Roseibium sp. Sym1: one gene and its partner. The protein of the gene in region 2 interacts with the protein of the main gene of each other region in a pairwise test. Links are inferred from orthologs where the notes say so. Each region holds a gene or a part of one and is shown on either strand. Other genes may lie near its edges.

What was found.
Region 1: the proteins of grxD (region 2) and O6760_RS09720 interact in binary tests that used the Escherichia coli proteins (3 or more experiments, as listed by UniProt). The link is inferred for Roseibium sp. Sym1 from one-to-one orthologs.

The regions. Positions count from the first base shown.
Region 1 is NZ_CP114786.1:2,122,247-2,128,043, forward strand. Bases 1-2,770 are described here. They hold O6760_RS09720 (BolA family protein), read right to left. Parts: upstream 1,651-2,770; coding sequence 1,351-1,650; downstream 1-1,350. Other genes in these bases: O6760_RS09715 (HlyC/CorC family transporter), read left to right, coding at 1-884; O6760_RS09725 (DnaJ domain-containing protein), read left to right, coding at 1,829-2,419; cobS (cobaltochelatase subunit CobS), read left to right, coding at 2,484-2,770. Outside these bases: more of cobS, read left to right, coding at 2,771-3,470; cobaltochelatase subunit CobT, read left to right, coding at 3,478-5,385; O6760_RS09740 (esterase-like activity of phytase family protein), read left to right, coding at 5,403-5,797. UniProt on the Escherichia coli protein: Transcriptional regulator that plays an important role in general stress response. Has many effects on cell morphology, cell growth and cell division. Acts by regulating the transcription of many genes, including dacA (PBP-5), dacC (PBP-6), ampC and mreB.
Region 2 is NZ_CP114786.1:4,170,199-4,186,051, forward strand. The notes cover bases 12,993-15,853. They hold grxD (Grx4 family monothiol glutaredoxin), read right to left. Parts: upstream 14,661-15,853; coding sequence 14,325-14,660; downstream 12,993-14,324. Other genes in these bases: O6760_RS18975 (antitermination protein), read right to left, coding at 12,993-13,117; O6760_RS18985 (BolA family protein), read right to left, coding at 14,764-14,997; purL (phosphoribosylformylglycinamidine synthase subunit PurL), read right to left, coding at 15,042-15,853. Outside these bases: O6760_RS18920 (TAXI family TRAP transporter solute-binding subunit), read right to left, coding at 1-882; O6760_RS18925 (TRAP transporter permease), read right to left, coding at 899-3,031; O6760_RS18930 (sulfatase-like hydrolase/transferase), read right to left, coding at 3,033-4,673; O6760_RS18935 (LysR family transcriptional regulator), read right to left, coding at 4,796-5,698; tRNA 2-thiocytidine(32) synthetase TtcA, read left to right, coding at 5,843-6,805; O6760_RS18945 (amidohydrolase), read right to left, coding at 6,992-8,800; O6760_RS18950 (L,D-transpeptidase), read right to left, coding at 9,090-9,755; O6760_RS18955 (DUF411 domain-containing protein), read right to left, coding at 9,763-10,227; O6760_RS18960 (hypothetical protein), read right to left, coding at 10,224-10,502; O6760_RS18965 (hypothetical protein), read right to left, coding at 10,623-10,976; O6760_RS18970 (DUF427 domain-containing protein), read left to right, coding at 11,256-12,812; more of O6760_RS18975, read right to left, coding at 12,836-12,992. UniProt on the Escherichia coli protein: Monothiol glutaredoxin involved in the biogenesis of iron-sulfur clusters.

The DNA of each region.
Region 1 (5,797 bases), 2.1 Mb from region 2 along the record:
TGAAGCTGGTCGGCGTCACCGTCGGTGACGATGCCTCGATCCTGTCCGCCCACGAGGAGCTCAGGGGCGCGGTGGATCTGCAGCATATCGAAGGCGGCCTGGAAAAGGGCGAACGCGACCGCCTGGGCGGCCTGCTCGACCTTGCGGAGCTGGAAGTCTCCGACGTGATGGTTCACCGGACCAACATGGTTGCGCTCAATGCCGACGAGTCGGCGGACAAGCTGGTCAACGCGGCCCTGGCGTCGCCCTATACCCGTCTGCCGCTCTGGCGCGGCGAGAGCGACAATTTCGTCGGCGTGCTGCATGCCAAGGATCTGTTGCGGGCGCTGCATGCCGCCGGGGGCGATGCCTCGAAAATCAATGTTCTGGACATCGCCGCGCCGGCCTGGTTCGTGCCCGACACGACCAGCCTGCAGGACCAGCTCAACGCCTTTCTGCGCCACAAGTCCCATTTCGCGCTCGTGGTCGACGAGTATGGCGAGGTGATGGGGCTGGTGACGCTGGAAGACATCCTGGAGGAGATCGTCGGCGAAATCGCCGACGAGCACGATGTCGAGCTCGAGGGGCTCCGGCCGCAGGCGGACGGCTCGGTGATCGTCGACGGTTCGGTGCCGATCCGCGATCTCAATCGCGCAGCCGACTGGAGCCTGCCGGACGACGAGGCAACCACGATCGCGGGCCTCGTCATTCACGAGGCACGCATGATTCCGGAAGAGCGCCAGATCTTCACCTTCCACGGCTTCCGCTTCACCGTGCTGCGCCGGGAAAAGAACCGGATCACACGGCTGAGGATCATGCCGCTCGGCCAGATCCCGGGCGTGAAGGCCCCGGCCGTTCCGGCCGTGCCGCAACAGGACGCGGGTGCTGTGAAGGCGGGCGCCTGAGTGGAAATGCGCTTGGCTTAAAGCCTATTTGATTCTTGGAACCCCCACCCCTACCCCCTCCCCACAAGGGGGAGGGGGATTCTGCCGAATGCGCCGAGATTCCTGAACTCTAGCGACCTGCATAGGGAAAGTACCTGTACCGCAAAGCACGCACATGTCTCCTTCCCCTTTTGGGCGGGGCTATCGTAATTGAAGAAGAAACGCCACATACGTCGGTGTCACCCCGGGCGAACGAAGTGAGACCCGGGGCCCACTCGTTTGCAGAGTGGAGAAGCAAAGGCACCTTTCGAAAACGCACCGTACGCTTGGGTATGCGGATCTGCGAGTGGGTCCCGGCTCGCGCTGCGCTTGGCCGGGATGACTCCAAAGGTTTCATATTTGCCAACGGCTCTAACGAGGAATTGCAAATGCAATTCCCTGCCCCTTGAGGGCTGGGTGGCAGTTAAAAGCAATTCGCCGAGGAGGCTTATGCGTCCGCCACTCTTGCCGCGCGGGGATCGGGCTCATTGTCGGAGCGGATTTCCAGGGCGAGGGCGTGGACGCCGCCGGCAAGTTCGTCGGCAAGCACCTCGTTGATCGCCCGGTGGCGGGCCACCCGGTTGAGACCTTCGAACGCGGCGGCGGCGATCTGGACCCGGAAATGGGTTTCGCCGCCCTCGCGCCAGCCGCCGTGGCCGCGGTGGTTCTCGGATTCGTCGATGACGTTGAGAAAGGACGGCTGGAACGCTGCCGTGAGCTTGTCGGTAATGGTCTGTCTGGTGCTCATTCCATTCACGTAGAGACACAGATTTCAAAGATCAAGTCTATGCTGGGGTGACCCCGGCTGATAAAGTCGCGGGCTGCCCCGTTTCTAGGGTCCGGGGCAGGAAATTAATTTTGGATACCTCGACAATGCAACCTTGTGCGGCTTGCCCGCGCGCCGACGGACTTCGATATTCTGCCTCATGAAACTGGATTCAAAACTCTTCGACGGTATCCGGGTGAAGCCGGACAAGGAACGGGCCCAGGAAGGCCGGCACCCGGTCTGCGAGCATCCGGGCTGCAACCGGCCGGCGCCTCACCGGGCACCGAAGGGGCGCGACCGGGAAGGCCAGTATTTCAATTTCTGCGTCGACCATGTCCGCGAGTACAACAAGTCCTACAACTACTTCACCGGCATGGGCGACGACGACGTGCGCACCTACCAGAAGGACAGCCTGACGGGTCATCGTCCGACCTGGAAAATGGGCGTCAACAAGCAGGCCGCCGACGGGCCTGACGGGTATGACCCTAGGGCAGGCATGCGTGCAAATGCGCAACGCAGGTCCGAACAGGTACGCCGTCCGCGCGAAAGAAAGCTACTAACGCTTGAAAAACGCTCCCTGGATGTGCTCAATCTGCCCTACACGGCCCGTGGCGCGGAGATCAAAGCGCGCTATAAGGAGCTAGTTAAACTGAACCATCCGGATGCCAATGGCGGTGACAGGTCTTCCGAAGACCGCCTGCGGGAAATCATTCAGGCCTACAACGTCCTGAAAAAAGCCGGTTTCCTTTAAGCCTGCAGGTCCTGCCGGCTTTTCCCAAATGACCCTTCCCGAGTCCCGGGACAGCGGAGGACTGATGACTGAGACGACGACTGCGGCCATGGCCATGCCGGATACTGAAGTTTCTGTAGAAGAGGTTTTTGGGTTCAAGTCCGACCTCAAGGTGCCGGCTTTTTCCGCGCCGTCGGAGCATGTGCCCGAGCGCGACGAGGACTATCTGTTCGACCGGGCGACAACCCTGGCGATCCTGGCGGGCTTTGCCCACAACCGCCGCGTGATGGTGACCGGCTATCACGGCACGGGCAAATCGACGCATATCGAGCAGGTCGCCGCCCGGCTCAACTGGCCCTGTATCCGCGTCAACCTGGACAGTCACATCTCCCGTATCGACCTTGTCGGCAAGGACGCGATCGTGATCCGCGACGGCCAGCAGGTCACCGAGTTCAAGGACGGCATCCTGCCCTGGGCCTATCAGCACAATGTCGCGCTGGTGTTCGACGAATACGACGCCGGCCGTCCGGACGTGATGTTCGTGATCCAGCGGATCCTGGAATCCTCCGGCCGCCTGACCCTGCTCGACCAGAGCCGCGTCATCCGTCCGCATGCCGCCTTCCGCCTGTTCGCGACCGCCAACACGGTCGGTCTCGGCGACACGTCCGGCCTCTATCACGGCACCCAGCAGATCAACCAGGCCCAGATGGACCGCTGGTCGATCGTCACCACGCTGAACTACCTGCCGCATGACAACGAGGTCGATATCGTCCTGTCCAAGGCCAAGCATTTCCAGACGGACGAGGGCCGCAACACCGTTTCCAAGATGGTGCGCCTCGCCGACATGACCCGCAACGCCTTCATCAACGGCGACCTGTCGACGGTGATGAGCCCGCGGACCGTGATCACCTGGGCGGAAAACGCGGAAATCTTCGGTGATGTCGGATTTGCCTTCCGCCTGACCTTCCTCAACAAGTGCGACGACATGGAGCAGTCCCTGGTGGCGGAATTCTACCAGCGCTGTTTTGGCGAAGATCTGCCGGAATCCTCCGTCAACGTTGTCATGAGCTGAGGTCCGAATGGCACCGCGTCCGGGTCACAACACGCTTCCGGGCAACAAGCCCGCGCCGAGCACCGAACCGTTCAAGCAGTCGGTGAGCGGCACCATGCGGGCGATCTCCGGCGAGCCGGAGCTGGAAGTCATCTTTTCCGGAGACCGGCCGGGCATTGCCGGCAATTCGGCACGCCTGCCGGAGCCGCCGCGCAAGGTGAACGCACGCGACATCGCGGTCACCCGCGGCCTGTCGGATTCCATGGCCCTGCGCATTGCCTGCCATGACAAGGCGGTGCACGCCAGGAACATGCCGCAGGGGCCGGACGCCCGCGCGATCTTCGAGGCGGTCGAACAGGCGCGTTGCGAGGCCGTCGGCGCAAGGCGCATGAAGGGCGTCGCCGAGAATCTCGCCACCATGCTCGACGACAGGTTCCGCAAATCCGGTGCGCCGGACATTTCCAGCCGCGAGGAAGCACCGCTCCAGGACGCGCTGTCGCTGATGGTGCGCGAGCGGCTGACCGGCGCCAAGCCGCCGGAAAGCGCGGAAAAGCTGGTCGACATGTGGCGCGGCTGGATCGAGGACAAGGCCGGCGCCGATCTCGACCGGCTGGAAGCCGAGGTCGAGGACCAGAACAGTTTCGCCTCCCGCCTGCGCGACGTTCTCAAGTCGCTGGACATGGCCGACGAACTCGGCGACCACGACGAAGACATGGACCCGGACCAGAACGAGGACGAGGGCAACAACGACGAGGCCGAGACAGGCGACGACAACGAAGAGGACAGCGGTGAACAGGAAGCGTCACCGCAGGAAATGGAACTCTCCGGCGAAGAGCAGGATAGCGGCGACACGGAAGCCGCCGAGGCCGACATGGAGGACTTCGCCGAACAGGACATGGCGGAGGACACCGAGGAGCCTGGCGAAAGCGACCGACCGGACACCTCGCTCTCCAACCGCCCGGAAACCGACTATCGTGTCTTCACGCACCAGTTCGACGAAACGGTCACGGCCGAAGAGCTGTGCGACACGGCCGAACTGGACCGGTTGCGCGGTTTCCTCGACAAGCAGCTGACCCATCTGCAGGGCGCCGTCGCGCGCCTCGCCAACCGGCTTCAGAGAAAGCTGATGGCGCAGCAGAACCGCGCCTGGGACTTCGACCTGGAAGAAGGCCTGCTCGACACGGCGCGGCTGACCCGCGCGGTCACCGACCCGATGTCGCCGCTCGCCTTCAAGCAGGAACGGGACACCAATTTCCGCGACACGGTCGTGACGCTGCTTCTGGACAATTCCGGTTCCATGCGCGGCCGGCCGATCACGGTGGCGGCCACCTGCGCCGACATCCTGGCACGCACGCTGGAGCGCTGCGGCGTCAAGGTCGAGATCCTCGGTTTCACAACCAAGGCGTGGAAGGGCGGCCAGTCGCGCGAAAGCTGGATCGGTGCCGGCAAGCCGCCGACCCCCGGCCGGCTGAACGATCTGCGCCACATCATCTACAAGTCCGCGGATGCCCCCTGGCGCCGCGCCCGGCGCAATCTCGGCCTGATGATGCGCGAAGGGCTTCTGAAGGAAAACATCGACGGCGAGGCGCTGCTCTGGGCCCATGACCGGCTGCTGGCGCGCCCCGAACAGCGGCGCATCCTGATGATGATTTCCGACGGCGCGCCGGTGGACGACACGACGTTGTCGGTGAACCCCGGCAACTACCTGGAACGTCACCTGCGTTACGTGATCGAGGAGATCGAGACACGCTCGCCGGTAGAGTTGATCGCCATCGGCATCGGCCACGACGTTACCCGCTATTATCGCCGGGCCGTCACCATTGTCGACGCGGAGGAACTGGCGGGCGCGATGACCGACCAGCTGGCTGACCTTTTCGACGACGAGGTCCAGCAGGCTCACCAGTCACACGGCCGCCGCCGGGCGGGCCGCCGTTAGGCGGCCCCGACACCGCCATGGCAGCGATACGGCCCGGACGACCGAAAAAACTCCTTGGTGCGGCGGCTCTGGCGGCGTCCATGATCCTTGCGGCGCTCCCCGGTGCCGCCCAGGAGCTGCTGCGGGACGGCGAGGCCGTCAAGACCCGTACCAAGCCGATCGAAACCTTTCACATCGGCCGGGAAGACAGCCGTTTCGGCAAGCTCACCTTTCTGGGCGGGCTGGAGGTCCTGGCGTCGGACCGCAAGATCGGCGGTCTTTCCGGCGTGATCACCCTCGACGGGGGTGCGCGGTTCCTTGCGGTGACAGACAATGGCCACTGGGTCAGCGGGCGTGTCGAGCAGACGGCGGAGGGAAAGCCGCTCGGCCTGTCGGACGTGCGCTACGCACCGCTGCTGGGTGCGGACGGCAA
Region 2 (15,853 bases):
CCTGGCCCAGGGCGCGTCCGTGGTGATGCTGTCGAGGTTTTCCCAGAAGGCCTTCGTGATCCTGTAGACGAGCTCTTCGTCGAGATCCGCGCGGACACCGATGCCGACTGCGGTGTCGTTCGACATGACCGGGCCGTCATTCACCTGGTTTTCATAAAGGCCTGCCGGGATTTCCGCACGTTTCCGGAACTTGCCGAGAAACTTGTCGACCTCTTCGCCCTCATGTTCCTCCGGGCCGATGAAGCGCAGTTTTTCGGTTTCCGTGAACTGGATGAACTGCTGGCACGGATCGATGCAGCCATTGACATACATTTCGACCTTTCCGTCCAGGAAGGACTGGAAACCGGTTGCCCAGTTGGCCTTGATGGCATCGTAGTCCTCGCCGGCGACGAGGCCGGTCGTGGCCTCGACCCAGCCCTTGGCGGCGTTGTAGGCGCCGCCGCCCTGTGGCCCGAGAAACACCGTGGCGCCCTCGATATCATCGAGCACGGTAATATCGCTGTCGCCGCGTACGGCGAAGTGATACTGGCCGTAGGGGAACCACATCAGGACCTGGGCGTTCTTGGCGAGTTCCGGAGCCTCCGGCTCGTTCTTGTACATGGCCGCACCCTTGCTCATCAGGATGTGGATGGTCGGCGAGATCATGTACATGTCGAGATTGCCGCGTGCGGTCTCGATCTGGTGCAGCGTCGCGGCGCCGCCGCCGGCGACCTCGATGGCGACATCATCGAGCTTGTCGGTGACGATATTGGCGAAGGTCGCCATGGTGATCGCCTGGCCGAGACTCGGCTCGATCGTCTGCATCTTGAGCGTGGTGTCCTGGGCGCTGGCGGTTCCGGCGAGAACCAGGCCGGCCAGGGCCGTAAGTGCAAGTCGTTTCATGTCTTCCTCCCAAGTTTCATTGCATGTGCGGGTGTGCTGCCGTTTCTGGGCGGCGGCGCAGAACTGCGTGGCCGGCGATTGCGGCAAGGGTCAGGGCGAGGGCGGGGGCGGCATAGGCCATGTCCGGAACCAGAACCAGAAGGCCGAGGGCGACGCGAAGGCCGCGTTCCCACAAGGGCATCCGGCCGCGGTCGAAACCGGCGAGCGCGGATGCGATCGACCACATGGCCACGGCGTAGGCGACGACGATCCAGCCAAATTGCGCCCAGGTGACGGTCGTAATGTCCACCATGGCGGTGCTGTCCGGCGCGGATCCTCCGAACCATTCGAACAGCACCTGAAGCTTGTAGAGCACGGCCGGGTGATAGACGAAGATGAACGGGATCAGGAAGCCCGCGAAGCCGATCCGCGCCGCCTCGAAGCCCGTCCGGATCGGATTGGCACCCGCGATGGGCGCGGCGGCGAAGGCGGCGAGCGCGACCGGTGGCGTGACCGTTGACATGACGGCGAAGAACACCACGAACAGATGCAGCGTGAGTTCGGGGATGCCGACAGCGTCAATGCCCGAGGACAGGGCGATGACGATGATGAAGTAGGTCGCGCCGGGCGGCAGGCCCATACCCAGGACAATGGCGCCGAAGGCAACCACGATCAGCACCAGCGGCAGCGGTCCGCTGGCCAGCTGGGTCAAGAGCAGCGCCAGCCGGCCGGCGAAACCGGACACCTGGATCAGTCCGACGATCAGGCCGATGGCGGTCACGATGACAACGATGGAGGCGGCCATGCGGCCGGCATTGACAAAGGCGCGCCAGATGCGGTCCCGGGACCGGAAATCCCGGAACAGGACGAGCGCGGAACAGACCGCCGCGACGAAGCCGTAGAAACCGGCTTTCGGAACCGACGGCTGGCTGAACAGGAACCAGGTGAGCACACCGAGCGGCACCACGAAAACCAGGCATTGAAGCCATTCCCGGCGGTTGAGCGGCGGGCGCTGGTCCGCGGGAAGCGCGCCGATGCCGTGACGGCGCGCCTCGAAATAGACCGTCAGGAAGGTGGCGAAGTAATACATGATCGCCGGCAGGATGGCGGCGACGACGATGTAGCGGTATTCGAGACCGATCTGGCCAGCCACGAAAAAGGCGACGACACCCATGACGGGGGGCATGATCTGCCCGCCCGTGGAGGCGGCGGCCTCGACCGCCCCGGCAAAGGCCGGCTTGAAACCCGATTTCTTGATCACGGGGATGGTCATGACACCGGTCGAGACGACATTCGAGATGGCGGCGCCGGACAGGGTTCCGAAAAGCGCGGAGGAGGCGACGGCGGCATGGGCCGCCCCGCCGACCATTCCGCCGGTCAGCCGGTTGGCGATCTTCATGAGCAGGTCGCCCGCGCCCGAGGCCATCATGACCGCGCCGAAGACGATGAAGATCAGGACACTGCCGGAAACCACCTGCAGCGGCTGTCCGAACTGACCGCCGGTCTGCGCCCAGAAGTTCAGCACCATGGCGCGCAGGCTCTGGGAGAAGGTGGACTCCGAACCGGCCAGAATGCCCGTCCAGTCCGGCAGGTAGCCGCGGACGAAGAAATAGACCACCCAGAACAGGCAGAAGGCCACGATGAAACCGCCGAACATGCGCCAGGTCAGATAGAGCGTGATCGCGGTGGCGATCGGAAACATGACGAAGTCGATCGGGCTGGCGGAGGGCAGGGCGCCGCCGTCGGTGGCGAAGATCTTGATCATCCAGGAGACGAAGGCCACCATCGACAGGAGGGTCAGGCACCAGTTGGCGATGCGCCCGGCGGATCCCCGGTGCAGGGTCAGCAGCGAGATGGCAAAGGAAAAAACGATCGGAAGGCCGATGATCAGTCCCGTCGGCAGGAGGAAGGCCCGCTCGAAGGAGCGGTAGCCGGAACCCAGCCAGTGTTCGCGCAACAGGGCGCGCTGATCCCTGCGCGACAGTTCGTCAAAGCCCTGCGTGCTTGTTTCGATGAACCAGCGGACAAAATCCGTGATCGGGCCGGAGGCCGCATAGATCAGGATGATGCCGACAAACAGCACCGCCAGAAGGTCGGCGACCTGCTTGTCCGCCCTGGGAACTACCGGCGCGGATTGTTCGGGGGCGGCTTGGTCGGGAGCGGTGTTCATCTCACGCACCCTCCTTTCCGGAACTTGCCGTGTGGTCCTGGCCGACCGGGCCGCGATAGGCCTGGGTCAGCTCCTCGGGAACCTCCGAGCCGTCCTTGAGAAAGGGCAGGATGCCGCGCCGGGCGGACCGCCCGCGCATGGCTTCGATGTCGGCTTCCGAACGTGTGACCCGCTGGGCCATGCGCCGGCCCCACCGGGCCAGGTGCTGGTAAAGGCGCTCGATCTCCGCACCGTGCGTGTCCCAGCGCGCGAGGTCGTCAAATTCGTCCGGGTCGGTGGCCAGATCGAACAGCATCGGCCGGAAGCCGCCCTCCGCATGGATCAGCTTGTAGCGGCCGTCAAACACCATGAAGAGTCGCGCGTCCCTGGAGCTGACCCCGAGAGACGCGCGCATGGGCGTGACCGAATAGTCGTATTCGCTGATGACTATTTCACGCCAGTCCGGTGTTTCGCCGCGCAGCCATGGCGACAGGCTGCGGCCTTCCAGGATGTGATCGGGAATGGTGCCGCCGGCCGCCTCGACAAAGGTCGGGGCGAGGTCGATCGATTCAACGAGGGCATCGCACACCGTGCCTCGCGTCGCGTCGGCCTCGGGGCGCGGATCGCAGATGATCATCGGGATCTTGACCGACGGTTCGTGGAACAGGTCCTTCTCGCCGAGCCAGTGGTCGCCCAGATAATCGCCATGGTCCGAGGTCAGAACGATCATGGTGTCGTCCAGGCGCCCCGTTTCCTCAAGGTAGTCCAGCAGGCGGCCAAGCTGGTCGTCGCACTGCTTGATCAGGCCCATATAGGCCGGGATGACCTTGCGGCGGACCTCGTCGTTTTGGAAGGCGGCGGCGATCTTGTTGCCCATGAAGGCGCCGTAGACCGGATGCGGATCCTCGCGTTCCTTCTCGGAGCGCATTGCCGCCGGAACGTGGTTCGGACCGTACATTTCGTGATAGGGCGCAGGAACGATATAGGGCCAGTGCGGCTTGATATAGCTGACATGGGCGCACCAGGGGGCTTTTGCCTGGTCGATGAACTCGATGGTGCGGGAGGTCAGCCAGGGGGTCTCGCTGTCCTCTTCGCGGATATTGGCCGGCTTGTCGGCATTGTCGAACATCCAGCCGGACGCCTTCTCGCCCGCATCGATCCCGGCATTGGCAAAGTCGGCCCAGGGGTTCTGGCCTTCGTAACCGCGCGATTTCAGATATTCGTTATAAGGGGATCGTTTTTCGTCGTAGAAGCCGTCGGGTCCTTCACCCCACAGACCGTCGTCGCGGATCCAAACGTCGAAGCCGCATTCCGCCTGGCGGGCGCCGATGACGCTGTCGGGCGCAAGGCCGAGCCGGGCCATGCCCTCGGCGTCGACCTTCATGTGGGTCTTGCCGATCAGCCAGCAATCCATGCCCGCCTTGCGCAGGTGATCGCCGAGCGTGTGTTCGCCGACCCGCAGGGGAAAGCCGTTCCACTGGGCACCGTGGGAGGAGACATACCGGCCGGTATAAAAGCTCATCCGGCTGGCACCGCAGACCGGCGACTGCACATAGGCGTTGGTGAAGCGAACACCCCGGGCGGCCACCCGGTCGAAATTCGGGGTTTCCAGATGGGGGTGGCCTGCGCAGCTCAGATAATCGAAGCGCAGCTGGTCGTACATGACGAACAGGATATTCAAGCGAGTGTCCTCCCAAACAGCCGGTTTCCGGCTCGTTTGAAAGAACGGTACCACTTTCGTCGTATAGCCCTCAATTATCCTGATCTCATGGATATAACCTCAGGTTATGTCTTCGGGGCGTGGCTGCGGCCTTCCTCCCGGATAATGTCGGCAAAGGCGAGGGCCGCCGGCGTGAGCAGTCTTTCCTTCGTCCAGGTGAGGGCGATGTCGACCGTCAGGTCGCTCAGGTCCACCGGCAGGGCCGCAACCGCCCAGCGCTGCCGGACGTCGTCGACGATCAGGGAGGGAAAGGAGCAGATGACATCCGAGCGCTCCAGCACAGACAGGATGCTCAGGATGGAGTCGGAGCGAATGACAGGCTCGGGTCCTATCAGGCCGCGGCTTTTGAAATAGTCCTGGTAAAGAGGTCGCCGGCTGCGCGGCCCGATCACCGCCCATCTTGCCTGCAGGAGATCCAGAGGTTCGCACAGTTCCTTCATCGGCGAGTGTTCTCCCGCGAGAAACGTGACCGAAGTTGTCAGAAGATGTTCCGCATGCAAGCCCGCTTTCGGCAGGCCGTCGGGGGCCGGGCCGATGACAAAATCGGCTTCGCCGGAGCGCAGGGAATGGAAGGCCTTCGGCGCGTGGCCGCCGGTGATGTTGAGTTCTATGCCCGGAAACCGGCTCTGGAACCGCCGCGTCACCGCGGGAACGATCTTCAGCGCGGCCAGCGGCGACACCACCACGGAAATCGAGCCGACATAGTCGCCGCGGCTTTGGGCGATGTCTTCGGTCAGTTTCTGGAGATCCGTCTGTATCCGCCGGCATCTGTCGATGACCTTCTGGCCCTCGAGCGTCGGTACGACGCCGCTCGGGACGCGATGGAACAGGACGATCCCGAGTTCGCCCTCGATCTTCTTGAGCGCCTTGGTGATGGCCGGCTGCGACCTGTCCAGGGCCTTGGCCGCGGCGGCCAGGCTGCCAAGGGTCGCAACCGCATCGACGAGTTCAACATATTGCGCTTTCACGTTGCGGGTCTCCCGGGTGTTCGCGGCGGGGTACGACTTTGCCAAAGTTCATGCCCTTGCACCACTGTGCTTCCTTGCCTTGAAAACCGGAGCTTTTCCCTTTCCGCTGCCGCGCCGATCCGCTATGTCACCGGAAACCGCCACTTGAGCTCCAGGGCCACAGACATGAACGATATCGCCGACAGCACCGACATTGATGTGCCCGCGCTTCTGCGCAAGGCGCCGTCCAGCGTCGAGTTCAAGAAGCTGCGCAAGCGGCTTCTGAGGCAGGCGCGCGAGGCGATCGGCGACTTCGGCATGCTTCCTGAAGGCGCGTCCCGGGACAACAAGCCGAAATGGCTGGTGTGCCTGTCCGGCGGCAAGGACAGCTACACGCTGCTTGCCGTCCTGATCGAATTGAAATGGCGCGGCCTGCTGCCGGTCGATCTGGTCGCCTGCAATCTCGACCAGGCCCAGCCGGGTTTCCCTGCGCATGTTCTGCCGCAGTTTTTCGAGGAAAACGGCATCGAGCATATCATCGTGCGTGAGGACACCTATTCGATCGTTACCGACAAGATCCCAGAACACCGCACCTATTGCTCGCTGTGCTCGCGCCTGCGCCGCGGGATCCTCTACCGGGTCGCCCGGGAGCAGGGCTGCGAGGCGATCGTGCTCGGCCATCACCGGGACGACATTCTCGAAACCTTCTTCATGAATCTCTTCCATGGCGGACGCCTGGCTTCGATGCCGCCGAAGCTGATCAACGACGAGGGCGATCTCCTGGTGCTGCGCCCGCTCGCCTACGCGGCCGAAAGCGATATCACGAAGTTTTCCAACAGCATGCAGTTCCCGATCATCCCGTGCAATCTCTGCGGCTCGCAGGACGGACTGCAGCGCGAGGAGGTCAAGCGCATGCTGCAGGGCTGGGAAAAGGAAAACCCGGGCCGCCTCGGCGTCATGGCCCGGGCGCTGGGCCACACACGGCCCTCGCATCTGCTGGACAGAAAACTCTACGACTTCGTCAACCTGCGTCCCGCGGACGGGGGGACCGAATTGGAAGGCGGCGAGGCGGAGGAGCCCTGCGGCGCCAGCCTTGCGATGACGGCAAAGCTGTTCGCGGCGGAGTGAGCAGGCGCCTGTTCATCCGGGAGAAACCCCACAGTCTTCGGCCTTGCCGGACTTGATCCGGCCATCCATGCCGTTGCCTTGCCTGCAGTCGGGGCGCGAGGATAAGATGCGGCAGGGTTTGAGGGCCGACAGCAAATGGAATTGCCGCCGACCTCATGGGGACAAGGCTGAATCACGAAAGCCGTTTCAGGGCCTTGGGGGCTCGAAAGCGTGGTGCATCGCATGAAGGAAACGATGCGCGGATTCAGGGTCCCCAAACGGCGGCATGGTCGGGGTAAGGTCGCCCCGTCGCCTGTCGGTTTCGGCGTCGTAGACAACGTTATTGTCCTTGATCGTGACCTCTACCTTCAGGTCCGCGAGCGTTTCGGGATCAACCGCGGTCGGATCGCCGGAGAGGATGACGAAGTCGGCGATCTTGCCAATCTCGATGGAGCCCTTGTGGTCTTCCTCGAATTGCTGCCAGGCGGGCCAGATCGTCATGGCCTTGAGCGCGGTCATGACATCGACGCGCTGGCTCGGCCCGAGGATGTCTCCGGACCGGGTGCGGCGCGTAACGGTTGCCGACAGGATGCGCATGCTGTCGGGAAAGGCGACCGGGGCGTCGTGATGCGAGCCGAACATCATGCCGCGCTGCCGGACCCATCCTGTTGGCGAGATGTTGTCGGCATTGACCGGACCGACCGTGTGGTCGCGGTGCCAGTCGCCCCAGTAGAACGTGTGCATGGGAAACAGAGACAGGAACACACCGAGGTCCTTGAAGCTGTCGACCTGGTCCTCACGCAGGAACTGGCCGTGGATCAGGACGGGCCGGTTGCCCGGGTCGCCGTATTTTTCCTGTGCCGTACCCAGTGCGGCGATCAGCATGTCGGATGCACCTTCGCCATTGGCATGGGTGATGACCTGGATACCGTTTTCATAACACCAGTTCACAGCATCCTGGGCCTGTTCCATGGTGATGGCGGCGTAGCCGGAATAACCGGGTGGGTAATCGCCGACCGGGTCGTAGTAGGGCCGGTCCCGGAGCGCGGTGAAGCCTTGCGGCGAGCCGTCGATGGTCAGCTTGCAGCCGCCGACACGCACGCGGCCGGTATAGTTGCGCGACACATTGGCCTTGATGTAATCCCTGGCTTCGAGGACGTCGGGGTAGGCAACCACATCGACGGGAAGTCCCTGTTCGGCATCGACCGTTTTCAGCGCCTCGACCACAGCACCGGACGCCCGGCCTTCCTGTGAGGTCGTATATCCGTAGCTTGCCCAGAGATCGGCACCGGCCGCCGCGAACGCCTTGAGGCCGTCCGGGCCGAGTTTCGCAAGCATCGGGACGAGGGCATTGAAGAAGGCGTATTCCTCAAGCACGCCGTTGGGGGACCCGTCCGGATTGCGCCGGATGACACCTCCTTCGGGGTTCTGGGTCGAGGCATCGATCCCGGCGATCTCAAGGGCCCTGGAATTGGCGACGCCCAGATGGCCGGATTGATGGACAATCATGATCGGAATGTCGCTCGAGACAGCGTCGAGATCGGTGCTGGTCGGGTGCCGGAGTTCCGCCAACTGGGCATTGTCGTAACCAAAGCCGACGATGATCTGCACCTGGTCGACGATCTCCTTGTTGTCCGCGACCCAGGTTTTCAGCGTCTCCTGGAGACTTGCAATATCCTTGACCTCACCGTCGGGCGGGGCCAGAAGATTGGCGGAGAGGGCCTGCAGTCCGCCCATGACGACGTGGCCATGGCTGTCGACAAAGCCCGGCAGCATCGTGCGGCCTCCAAGGTTGAAATCCTGAGTTCCGTCTCCGCGGTGTTTCGACACTTCGTCGACTGTCCCGACTGAGAGGATCCTGCCGTTCCTGACCGCGACTGCTTCAGCCCTTGGGCTCGCGCCGTTGATCGTCAGGATGGGACCGCCTGTGTAAATCGTGTCGGCAGTCTCCTGTGCCAGGGCGCCGGCGGGCAACAGGGCAAGAGCAAGGGCGAAAGGTATCAGGGGAAGTTTCATCATCGCCTCCAACAGGTGGGTGCCGCCTCTGAAGGGCGCTGTGTCTGATGCGGCAGCCAGACCGGAAATGCTATTTCGACGTGTCTTGATCGCAGCGATTATGGTCGGAAAAATGGCATACCGCCAGTTGTATTCCGGGGCGCGGGAGGACCGGTCTTCCCGGCAGCGCCTCCTCCGCCGGGCTGCTGGATGAGGAGCGCTGTCCCTTTTGGCAACTGCCGGCTGGCCAGGTCGGCGCGCCTTGCTTCGGCAAAAACGGGCGTCCGGCCTCGGTGGACCGGATACGCCCCTAGATCACGACAATCGGAGAACCGGCCGGAACGCGGCTGTGCAGGTCTATGATGTCCTGGTTGATCAGACGGACGCAACCGCTGGAAACGGCGGTTCCGATCGTCCAGTACTCGGCCGTTCCGTGCACGCGGTAGAGCGTGTCCTTGTTGCCCTGGAAAATATACAGTGCACGGGCGCCGAGCGGGTTCTGCAGCCCCGGAGGCATGCCGCCGTTGCGCCAGCTCCATTTTTCCAGTTCGGGCTCGCGTTCGATCATCTCGTCGGGTGGGGTCCACTTCGGCCACTCGGCCTTGCGCGCGATGCGGGCGCGCCCGGACCATTCGAAACCCGCGCGGCCCAGACCCACGCCATAGCGCATGGCCTTGCCCTGTTCCTGGACGAGATAGAGGTAGAAGTTGCTGGTATCGACCACCAGCGTGCCGACCCGTTCGGATGTCGGATAATCGACCTGCTGGCGGAAAAACCGCTCCGGCACTTTCTTCAGGTTGACGGCCGGCAGCGGAAACCGCTCCTCCGGCATGGCCCGGTACATGGCCAGATAGGCGGGGTCCTCCGCCAGGGAAACCGGGGTGGGAGACGTGTTGGTCGACACGCAACCGGTTACGGCGAGCCCTGCGAGGCTCGCCGATCCGGCAAGAAAGTGTCTTCTTGTAAGCTGGTTCATGTGATCGTTACTGACCCATCTTCATGTAGGGATGAGGTTTTTTGTCCGCGCCTCTCCCAAGGGCGAAGACCGTGTATTTGGCATCGGGGTCGTGGCCCATGCCAAGCGAGCCCTGGGGCATGCCGGGCACCGCGATCCCGCGAATGTCCGGCCGTTCCGTCATCATCTTTTCGACCGCCTCAAGCGGAACATGGCCTTCGATGATGTATTTGTGCGCGCCGCCGGTCACGGCTGTGTGGCAGGCCTGCATGTCGTCCGGAATACCCGCCTGTTTCTTGATCGGCGCAAGGTCCTCCATGTCCTCGATGACAACCTTGTAACCGGCCGCTTCCATGGCATCCGTCCAGACCTCGCAGCATCCGCACCAGGGAGACTTGTAGACGGTGATCGTTGTGTCTTCGCCGGCCTGGGCCGCGGTGGCCAGGGACAGCGCTCCGCCGAGTGCGGCGATCATCAGAAAAGGTCTGGTCATCGGTCTGCTCCTGATTTTCGGGAGGAATGACAGGTCGTCCCCATGAAGCGGTAAATGACCGCATGCACAGCCAGGCAGCCGGCTATTGGGGTCGCCAGAACCAGCGTTTCCGACCAGGTCAGGCCGGAAGGAGAGGAGACAACCAGCAGCCCTGTGCCGGCGGCCAGGACCGCGCAGCAGGCGACCATGAAAAGCGTGTGCGTGTCGAGGTATTTGCGATTTGATGTGCGACTGGCAACCGACAGGGTGCGAGTGCCGTTCTGAGAGAGGCTCATGGAGCGTTTCCCTTCGAAACGAGGCGAACGGAGTGTGAGCCGGGCTACCGATGCCCGGATGTGTTTCGTTCAACCTTCCAGATGACTGATCGTCCGGCGCAGCTTCGCCGGGGCGAGAAGTCAGGCGCTTATGGGAGGCTGAATGAAAGGCACAGGTGCCAGGGCGGTGAGTTCGGGATGCGGTGAAAGTTCCAGCGTGGCTTCAGCCGGGCAGGGAATGTGGAGACTGCCCGGTTGAAGCGATGCACAATCGACGCTGCAATGCGCGATCTTTGCCGTAAGTTCCTGCTCTTCGGTCTGCTCGCAGCATGCGAGATGGTGCGGCATTGTGAGCTCCATCACCGCGGTGCGGCCGGCTTCAGAGATCTTGGAGCCTTGAACGGCTGGCATCCCTCCCGGCGCACCGGAAAGGGCGCTGGCCGTATGGACCCCCGCAAAAAACACCACCAGCAATGTCACCAGGACGGCGCGCATGCTCGCCAATTACCTTGTCTTCCGAATTTTCAAGACCCGTCCGAAGTATCGGGCAAGTTACTTCCTAACGCAGCTAGTCGCGAATTGCGGTCAAAGCGTGGCCGCGCGGACAACAGCACTGGAGAAGTGCCACGAGGTCCGTAACGTCTTGGTGAGCTTGGCCTGACATCATGACCTGCCGGGTGTTTTCACCTCCTACAAAAGCCGCATTTTGGGGAATGCACCAGGAGCTCGGCCAGAAAGCTGGACAGGCTTTCAGGCCTTGCCTATCTCTTTGCCATGACCCTACGAGCACAGCAGACATCCAATGACTACGGCATCGTCGTGGAACCCCTTTCCGGCGAGGTGATTGCCTGGCGGGGCGACGAGATGATCGCCCGCTCAAGCCGTGCCCGGGTGATGTACGAGACCAGGCTGCCGCCGGTGGTCTATTTCCCGGCCGAGGACATCCAGGCGGAGCTGGAACCGGCGCTGGACCACAAGACCTTCTGCCCGTTCAAGGGAACCGCTTTCTACAGCCATGTCCGTTGTGGCGGCGAGACACTGGAAAACGGTGCCTGGAATTACCCCAAGGCACTGCCGGAGGGCCAGGCGGTGGACGGTTGTTATGCCTTCATGCCCGGAGTCGCGACGCGGATCGAGCATCAGGGAGCCGCCATCGAGGCCCTGCCGACGGGCAATATCAGCGGACCTGTTGTCGACTGGCTGCTGCGGGAAGCCTGGCTGGCAAAGTCTCCGGAGGATCTGCTCGCCGCCCTGGGCGACAAGCTCGTGGAAGACGGTATTGCCGTTTGCAGGATGAGCATCCTGATCTGGTCCCTGCATCCGATGATCGCCGGACAGAACTGCATCTGGTTCCGCGGCAAGGACGAGGTTACCAGCCGCTACCCGTCCTATGACATCCTGGAAAGCCCGGTGTTCAGGGAAAGCCCGTTTCAGCATGTCGCCGACGGGCTGGGCGGCGTGCGCCAGAAACTGGACACCAATCCGGACGAGTTCAATTTCCCGATCATGGACGACCTGAAGGAGCAGGGCGTTACCGATTATGTCGCCATGCCGCTGCCGTTTTCAGACGGCCGCATCAACGTGCTGACGCTGGCGTCCGACGATCCGAACGGCTTCACGACTGCCAATCTTGGCCTGATCTTCGAATGTTCGGCACTGATCAGCCGGTTGTTCGAGGTGTTCGCGCTGACCTCAAACGCGACGTCGCTGCTGGAGACCTATCTCGGCAAGCGCACCGGCGCCCGGGTGCTGGGCGGCAAGATCCGGCGCGGGGACGGCGACGTGATCGACGCGGCGATCCTGTTCTGCGACCTGCGCCACTCGACGCGGCTCGAGACGGAACTCGGCCGTGAAGCCTATGTCACCCAGCTCAACCGGTTCTTCGAAGTGACCACGGAAATCGTCAACGCCCATGAGGGTGAGGTGCTGAAATTCATCGGCGATGCTGTCCTGGCGATCTTTCCGGCAAGCGCGGGTCACGAAGCCGCGTGTCGCAATGCCGTTGAGAGCGCCACCGAAATCGTTGCAAAGCTGAAGGCGCCAGATCCGGAGACCGACGACATTCCGATGGACTGCGCAATCGGAGTGGCCTTCGGCGAAGTCACCTACGGCAATGTCGGTTCAAGGGAGAGGCTGGATTTCACCGTGATCGGCAGTGCCGCCAACATCGCGGCCCGTCTCGGTGAACATGGCAAGGCTGCAGGATATCCGGTGGTGGCGACTTCGGAGGTTGCCCGGGCTTCGGGGTTTCAGGTGGAGAGCCTGGGCGCGGTCGACCTGCACAATGTGAAGGATCCGGTGACGGCGTGTGCGCTCACGGTCAGCGGCTAGCGTTTGCCTTCCCGCGAAGCCCTTCAGCGCAGGGCGTTTTCGCCGGCAAACCCGCCCATGGGCTGGTTGCGGACAAGGATCACCAGGCCTTCGTCCGTGGGCGCAGCGTCCTTCTCGGCAACACCGCCGTAATTGGCGCACAGCTCTTCGGCACTCTTCTTCTGCGCGGGCGTGAACATGGTGATGGCCTGGCAATCGACGCGGCGCAGCTCGCTGTCGGTTTTCACGCCCCCGGACATGGCGATGCTGACACCGACCAGAGCGATCGCGAGAGTGGAGGTGGCTGCAACAGTAATCGTCTTCATTGTCCCCGGTCCCATTTCCCGGCCCCGAACTCTTCAGGGGCCCCGTGATATGGACGGAGAATTGCGGAACACACCTGTACTCACCCTGAAATCCGCATTCACCTTGCGTTCAGCTTAGGCGATTCGTGCTTCCCTGCCGAGTTTTCGCCCCAATTCAGGCGATTTCGATTCGGGTTAACGTTGGATAAAGCGCAAGCCTAGGTGGTTTTGACGTTGGGACAATCCGGGTGGTGTCGTCCTGGAAAGCCAGGCGCGGCTGAAGGGGGATCCGGTTCCTGCGGTTTGTGATCGTAGACACACCGGTCAATGCGCTACCTTCCCGGCGTCTTCCCGGCCAAGCGCAGCGCGAGCCGAGACCGGGGAGCCTCATGCGCTGGCGGACAGACTCTTTACCGTCAAGAGACCTTGTCTCCCCGGTCCCGGGTCTTCGCTGCGCTGAGCTCGGGATGACGAAGGAGAGGTGGGGCGGCAAAACAAAAGGGGCGGAAAGACCGCCCCTTCCAAGAATGCCTACGTTGAAAACTGTGTTGAAAGCCTAACGCTTATGTAGTTGTATGCACAAATCGCTCGCGAATAAAAACGCATAAAATTGAAATTCTTATTGAACTATGAAGCATAAATCATACAAAAAGGAATTTGTTGTATTCATAATCCTATGGATATTATATTTTATATTAAGAGAAATGCTTCCTCCGTCCCATTATGGCGATAAGGCGTTTGTTATGCTGGTGATGGCTACTTTGTTCTTGTTTTTTGTTTTTGTTTTCAGAATCTTCAAAAATAAATAGATCGGGACTTCCTCCAATTATTCGTACATTGCGCAATGTAGCGAAGTCTCAAGATCGGAGCGACAAGGCCACGCAAGGAAAAGTACTTTATGAGTAAACGCCTGCGGTACCTCGACCCCGGCTTGCGCTCTGCCTGGCCGGCATGACGAACCTCTCAACTCGTCATTCCGGACAAGTGCAGCGTCGCTGCACGCTGATCCGGAATCCAGCGCGTCGGCGCGAGCCAATGCGAGCACAAAACCAACCAAGCACCTGAATTTATTGACAATGACGCGCCTCCGGCGCGGAGTATGCACTGGGTTCCGGATCTGGCCATGCAGCTGCGCTGCAGACCGTCCGGAATGACGGAGAAACTTTGTCAGCAAAAAGGGGCGGAAAAACCGCCCCTTGCACTCAATCGCTCAGAAACCGATTCCGGTTCAGGCGGTCTGCTGGCTGGTCTCGATGCCCTTTTCGGACATGAGGCCCTGCAGTTCCTGGTTCTGGAACATCTCGCGGATGATGTCGCAGCCGCCGACGAATTCGCCCTTGATGTAGAGCTGAGGAATGGTCGGCCAGTTGGTGAATTCCTTGATGCCGTTCCGCAGTTCGTCGTCTTCCAGCACGTTGATGCCTTTGTACGGCGCACCGACATAGTCGAGGATCTGCACGACCTGGCCGGAAAACCCGCATTGCGGGAAATTCGGCGTGCCTTTCATGAACAGCACCACGTCGTTGCTGTCGACTTCGTTCTTGATCCAGTCCTGGATGCTCATGTTGTCCGTCCTTTATCGTCTCTTTGCCGCCTATCTGGAGCGAACCGGCGGCAGAATCAAGGGTGCGCGCGCGCTGCGCGGCATCGTGTCAGCCGGTTTCGGCTCAGTCCGGCGCCTTGGTCTGCAGGGCGAGGGCGTGCAGCGTGCCGCCCATATTGCCCTTCAGGGCCTCATAGACCAGCTGATGCTGCTGGACGCGGCTCTTGCCCCGGAAGGCTTCCGACACAACGTTGGCCGCGTAGTGGTCGCCGTCGCCCGCCAGGTCACGGATCTCAACCTGAGCGTCGGGCAGCGCCTCCTTGATCAGGGTTTCGATCTCATTCGCGTTCATCGGCATCTTGCGTCCGTCCTTGTTATTAAGTTCCTGACAGGCAAGCGCCTTCAGGCGATCGCCATGTAGTTCGGGAACCAATCTTCGTGCGCTTTTTTCAAGTTTGCAACGGATATGGTGAGAATGCCCTCAACAGTCAAACTGTCGCCGCCCGTGGTGCCAATTTGTTGAACGTCGACACCGGCGTCCAGGATGTCTTCGACGACGGCCTCGACCTTGTCCTGGGCCACGGTGATCACATAGCGGCCCTGGTCCTCGCCGAAGAGCGCGGCATGGGCCGGACCTTCAACCTTCACCGTTGCGCCGATGCCACCGGCCATGGCCATTTCGGCGAGCGCAACGCCCAGGCCGCCGGAGGAAATGTCATGCACCCCGGTCACACGCGCGGCACCGATCAGCTGGCGGACCAGCGTGCCGTTGCGCCGTTCCGCGGCGAGATCCACCGGCGGCGGTGCGCCTTCCTCGCGGCCGAGAATGTCTGCGAGATACTGTGAGGCGCCGAGATGGGTGCCCGGTCCGCCGATGACGAGAATCGCATCGCCTTCACCGGCAAAGCTCGCGCCGGCGCGCACGGTGACGTCCGGCAGCAGGCCGACGCCGCCGATGGCAGGGGTCGGCAGGATCGCCTCGCCATGGGTCTCGTTGTAGAGCGAGACGTTGCCAGAGACGATCGGGAAGCTGAGCTCGCGGCAGGCCTCGCCGATGCCCTTGATGCAACCGACGAAGGAGCCCATGATTTCCGGCTTTTCCGGGTTGCCGAAATTGAGGTTGTCGGTCGCGGCCAATGGCTCGGAGCCGACGGCGGTCAGGTTGCGCCAGACCTCGGCAACCGCCTGCTTGCCGCCCTCGAACGCATCGGCCT